Regions from separate parts of the Lysinibacillus sp. UBA5990 genome, predicted to be linked through region 2. Evidence: riboswitches for the same ligand, from Rfam matches in the RefSeq annotation. Region 2 holds a riboswitch; the other holds the start of a gene.

Region 1 (3,217 bases), on a different contig from region 2:
GTACCCCCGATAAATGCTGTGTAATTCTGTCCAATTACGACAATCATACAAATAGTAAAGGCGAATAGTGGACCGAATGGGTATAGCTTTGCTTTATACGGTAATAGCTTTGGATCTAAACCCTGCGCCTCGAAAGCACGACGGAAACGATAATGACTAAATGCAATACCTAGCCAAGCAATAAACCCTGACATCCCCGAGGCATTTAAAAGCCAAATATAAACAACCCCATCACCAAAGAATGACGCTAAAAACGCTACACAGCCTACAGCTAACGTTGCGATCAATGCATAAATCGGAATACCTCGACGACTTAACTTTGCAAAAAATTTAGGAGCATGACCATCCACTGCTAATTGCCATAGCATACGTGAAGATGCATACAGTCCAGAATTTCCTGCTGATAGCATAGCCGTTAAAATAATGGCATTCATTAAGGAAGCAGCAAAAGCAATGCCTAAACGATCAAACACCAGCGTAAATGGAGATACAGCGATATCCTCCGATAATAAGCGCTCATCTGTGAATGGAATCAACATCCCTATAGCAGCAATAGCTAAAATATAAAATAAAATAATACGCCAAAACACCGATTTTACTGCCTTCGGTATATTTTTTCCTGGATCATCTGTTTCCCCTGCTGTAACCCCCAGTAACTCTGTTCCTTGGAATGAAAATCCTGCTGCAAGGAAAATACCAAATGTAGCAAGGAAGCCACCATGGAATGGTCCATCACTAATAAAGAAATTTGTAAAACCTACAGGTGCCTGTCCACCTAAAATACCAAAAATCATTAATATGCTAATAATAATAAATACAATGACCGTAGCCACTTTAATCATCGCAAACCAATATTCACTTTCACCATAGCTCTTTACAGACAATAAATTAAATGTCAGTACAATTACAATAAATAATACTGTCCAAAGTGCTGATGAGCTATCTGGGAACCAATATTTCATAATTAATGACACTGCCGCAATTTCTGCTGCAATCGTAATTGCCCAGTTATACCAATAGTTCCAGCCAAGTGCAAAGCCTAAAGCTGGATCTACAAATTTTGTCGCATACGTACTAAAAGAACCCGAGGACGGCATATATGCAGCCATTTCACCTAAACTTGTCATTAAGAAATATACCATAATACCGATTAACGCATAGGCAAGCAATGCGCCTCCCGGTCCTGCTTGTGCAATGGCGCCACCACTGGCTAGAAATAGCCCTGTACCAATTGTACCGCCTAAAGAAATCATTGTGATATGACGGCTTTTTAATTCTTTTTTCAGCTTCGGTGCTTTATGGCCGAGCTGATTTACTTTTATTTCACTCACGATATAGCTTCCTTCCTATTTATGAGGCAAAAAAATGCCATCACATGAACAATGTGATGGCTAAGTTAATCTCAGTTTTTCCTAAACGATAGCTCAACACGTTGTACAAACGTGACAGTTCTGTTCCTTTCGGAGACAGCCCCAGCATGAGGTTTTCAAGTCCCCTCACACTTCGGCAATATTTCCTTTCAGCTAATCTCTTCAATGCTTGTCATTTCAATTAGCTTACTTATAAATATCGCGACCTCTACCTCAATACAAACATGAGGCATATAATTATTAAATTTATGATGCTTACTATACTAACATAAGACCTAAGACATTTCAATATAACCATTAATGTTTTGTATTTTGTGAATTTTCCACTATTTTTAATAGTGTGATAAAGTGTTATAGTAGTTCAATTAGAATGGTTATAACAGGGGGAATTATTTTGACTTTACATGATCATTCCGCCAGCTACCCGAGCAGAAAAATTAGCTGGAAGGGAACAACCTTATTATTAGTTTTTGGAATAATATTTATAGCGTCTACATTACGAATGCCACTAACTGTTGTGGGTCCAATTGTATCCTTTATCCGTGACGATCTTGGTATTTCCAATGTTCTAGCCGGTTTTTTGACAACTATTCCATTGCTTGCTTTTGCCATTATATCACCGTTCGCACCAGTTGTAGCACGAAAACTTGGGCTTGAGCTAACCTTATTTTTATCCACTATTTTATTGGCCTTAGGAATTGTACTACGCTCCCTTGGTACAACAGGGTTACTTGTATTTGGCACAGTGCTCATTGGCGTAGCCATATCATTTGGAAATGTGTTGATTCCAGGTTTATTAAAATTAAAATTTCCATACCATGTAGGGTTACTAATGGCATTTTTTACTATGTCTATGAACTTAACGGCTGGACTTGGAGCAGGTATTAGTTATCCAATAGCTAATTCTTCTCTAGGTTGGCAAGGAGCATTGGCTGTAGCGCTTATATTAGTCGTATTAACGATTTTAATTTGGATACCTCAATTGAAATTGAATAAGCCAGAACCAGCTACTATGGCCAAGAAAACAGGTAAACCCCTTTGGAAATCACCTGTTACATGGGCAGTAACCGGTGCAATGGGCTTACAATCTTTATTATTTTATACGACAGCAGCTTGGATTCCTGAAATTTATATTGCGCAGGGATTGGCTCCTGATAAAGCTGGTTGGATGTTTTCCATTATGCAATTCTCACAAGTCCCCATGGCATTGGCTGTCCCCATTATTGCTGGTAAAATGGCTTCACAAAGACCACTTGTCTTTATGTTTACATCGTTCTATTTAGTAGGATTTGTCGGCGTTGTAATGGAATGGACAACGTTGGGGATATTATGGATGATCCTTCTAGGTTTAGCAGGTGGAGCTTCATTCGCATTAGCAATGATGTTCTTTACACTCCGTACGCGTACAGCATTTGAAGCCGCTGATCTATCAGGGTTTGCACAATCATTGGGCTATTTATTCGCTGCCATTGGGCCGATTCTATTCGGATACCTCCATGATTTATTTGGTGGTTGGAATATTACAGGTTGGCTCTTTGTTGTTGTAGCTATGACACTCTTCTTATGTTCCATGCGAGCTTCTAAAGATGAATATGTCTATTAAATTTAAGCAGATTGGGAAGCTGAGCCCATCTGCTTTATCTATATAACATTTCTTTTTTTAATGTTTTAGTAAGGCTAGCAGTTCCTTAATTTCCTCTGTTGTGCTCTTGGTACGTGCCTTAATAGCAGTAAAAACAGGGATTGCCTCTTGAAGGAGTAAAAAACTAAAATAATAATAGCCTAAAAAAGCTTCTGGTTCATAGCCTCTAGGTGTATCTTCCTCCCATTCAAGCTCATCATCCTCT
Region 2 (3,217 bases):
TGTCTCCCCATTCAATAAACGGGATGACAATCCTTCCTTTTATTTCGGACAATTACAGAAAATGCTGTTTCTTCTATTATTATATGTAAAGAGCCTGCTCTAAATTAAATTCATCATGCAGTGCATTTGCTGCACGAATCATTTCATCCTGCGGTACTACAACAGACACTTTAATTTCTGAGGTGCTCACCATCTTCACAGGGATATTTTCACGACGTAAACGATCGAACATGCGAGCAGCGACACCTGGATTCGAGACCATACCGGAGCCAACTATTGAAACTTTCGCTAATCCAATTTCGAAATCAGCAAAGCTAAAGCCAAGTGATACTTTACTATCCTCTAAAACACGTAAAGCTTCTGCAAATTCTTCTTTCAAAATCGAAAAGGACACAGTTGGTTTTAATCCATCAATGATTGCTTGAACAATGATATCCACGTTGATGCGATTTTCAGCAAGAGTTGAAAATATATCCGCTAATGAAGCATGTGAATAAGCATCATACCCAATTGTTAAACGAATAACATCTGATTCAAAGGCAACACCACGCACTACTAAATTTTTCTCCATCTCTACTTCCTCCTTCAATAAAGTACCTACTGACTCCACTAAACTAGAGCGTATGATCACTGGCATTTGGAACTTTTTAGCTAACTCCACTGCACGTGGATGAATGATGTGTGATCCTAAATGTGCTATCTCTAACATTTCATCATAGGAAATTTCCTGTAGTTTTTGTGCCTTTACAACAAAGCGTGGATCTGCTGTATACACACCATCAACATTCGTGTAAATGTCTGTCCGCTCAGCATCTAATGCAACAGCAAGTGCAACGGCTGTCGTTTCCGTTCCACCTTTCCCAAGCGTTGTTATATTTTGGTCATTGTCAATGCCTTGATCTCCAGCAATAACGACGATTTGTCCTTGCAGCAAATGCTCATCGATACGGCTAACATCGATATGATTGATCCTTGCATGACTATGCATATGATCCGTGTAAATGCCAGCCTGCCAGCCTGTTAGTGACACCGCATTATAGCCAGCTTCTTGTATTGCAATGGCAAACACGGAGCTGGATAACTGAGAGCATGAAGATACAGCTGCATCTAATTCACGTTTTGACACATCATCCGTGAAATGAAGTACGCTCATTTTCACATCCTGTATCGTTTGTCTCATCGCACCAACTACTACTACCACATCGAAACCTCTATCTCTTTCAGCAATTGCTTTTCGAGCAGCCTCTTGAATTTGTTCGGGCGATGCTAAAGCAGCCCCTCCAAATTTCATCACTATTCTAGACATTTCTTTTGCTCTCCTTCCCAGTCATGTAATTCACCTAAAATAAGGTGTAAAACTGCCTCTAGAAAACTAAAAAGGCAGCCTTCACAAAACGTGAAAGCTGCCTATAACATGTACAATAACAAAACTTGCGCATGTGTGATAGCTCTCCGAAACGTTTAGAATCGACAGTCTTACATTTTTTAAATGCAAAACCAGTACAACAGCGGAAACAACAATGCTGTACTTCGGCAAGCTCCCCTTTCACGCAATGTCTTAGGATTTGTTCATCCTCTTTTGCGCTACTTTTGAATCTTGCACCTCTATCATCACCTTAAAAGTGATTATATTAAATTTTTCCGCCCTCATCTAACAAGTGGGCTGTTAACATTGGATCACAATGTTATTTACAACCTTAGCATATGTCTATTCCTTTGACAATGACTCCTGCTGAAAATAGGCATAAATCTGATTTGCTAAATTAGCTGGCATCCCTGCTTCCTGTAAAGCAAGCTCACTAGCCTCACGTATTTTCTTCACGGAACCAAAGTGTTTCAGTAACTGCTGCTTTCGTTTTGGACCGACACCTTCAATTTGGTCCAACACAGATTGGATAGCATGCTTTTCATGCTGTTGGCGCAAGAAGGTAATCGCAAAACGATGGACTTCATCTTGTATTCGTTGTAATAAATAAAAACCGTCACTTGTGCGTTTTAAAGCAATGACCTCGGGTGGATCACCAAACAATAGCTGGGATGTATTATGCTTGTCATCCTTTGCTAAACCAGCAATAGGTATAACTAGTCCTAGTTCATCCTCTAATACTTCACGGGCAACTTCCATTTGACCTTTACCACCATCAATTAGCACTAAATCTGGTAATGGAAGACCTTCCTTCAAAACACGAATATAGCGTCGACGAATTACCTCTTGCATAGCACCATAATCATCATGCTTGGCTGCTGTACGGGTTTTATATTTGCGATATTCCTTTTTGGCGGGTTTCCCATCAATGAAAACAACCATTGCAGATACGGCGTCTGTTCCATGCATATGACTATTATCAAAAGCTTCAATTCGTAATGGTGTCGTTATGCCCATGGCATCACCAAGTGCCTCGCATGCACCAATAGTACGTTCTTCCTGTCGTTCGATAAGCTGGAATTTAGCGGACACTGCAATTTCAGCATTTTTCGTCGCTAAATCTACCAACTCCTTTTTTTGACCTCTTTTTGGCGTAAGAACTTTGATACCTAATAATTCCGTTAAAATGGCACCATCAATTGCTTGCGGAATAAAAACTTCTTTTGGCTTAATATGTTCTGGTTTTTCATAAAATCGTCCCACAAATGTTAGGAACTCTTCCTCTGCATCTTGATAGATCGGGAAAATAGAAACATCCCGCTCAATCAGCTTACCCTGCCGAACGAAGAAAACCTGAACACACATCCACCCTTTTTCCACAGCATAGCCAAAGACATCGCGGTTAGTAGTGTCACTTGATACTATTTTTTGCTTCTGCATAACCGTATCGATATGGGCAATTTGATCACGAAACTCCTTAGCTCGTTCAAACTCTAAGTTTTCGGCAGCCGCAAGCATTTTTACTTCAAGCTCTTTTTTGACTGCTTCCACACCGCCGTTAAGAAACTTCGTCATATCCTCAATCATTTCCTGGTAAACATGACCCTCAATTTCTTTCACACAAGGTGCTATACATTGACCCATATGATAATACAAACAAACTTTTGAAGGTAGTTGCACACATTTTCTTAATGGATATAAACGGTCCAACAGCTTCTTTGTTTCACTTGCCGCATAGGCATTGGGATACGGTCCAAAATATTTAGCCTTATCCTTTTTTACTTTACGTGTCGTAATTAGACGAGGATGTTTTTCATTCGTAATTTTTAAATATGGATACGTCTTATCATC

What was found. A riboswitch is a leader RNA that binds a small molecule or an ion and turns the genes downstream of it on or off. The one in region 2 is predicted to bind lysine.
Region 1: it holds a riboswitch for lysine, as region 2 does, so the genes downstream of both, B3D94_RS06725 (amino acid permease) here and B3D94_RS08560 (aspartate kinase) in region 2, are expected to answer to the same signal.

The regions. Positions count from the first base shown of each region.
Region 1 covers NZ_DJAY01000010.1:3,299-6,515, reverse strand. Annotated here, with positions in the region: gene B3D94_RS06725 (amino acid permease) at 1-1,331, opposite strand, end outside; lysine riboswitch at 1,413-1,589, opposite strand; gene B3D94_RS06720 (CynX/NimT family MFS transporter) at 1,741-2,973, shown strand; gene B3D94_RS06715 (hypothetical protein) at 3,031-3,217, opposite strand, start outside.
Region 2 covers NZ_DJAY01000011.1:227,074-230,290, reverse strand. Annotated here, with positions in the region: gene B3D94_RS08560 (aspartate kinase) at 80-1,306, opposite strand; lysine riboswitch at 1,438-1,616, opposite strand; gene uvrC (excinuclease ABC subunit UvrC) at 1,709-3,217, opposite strand, start outside.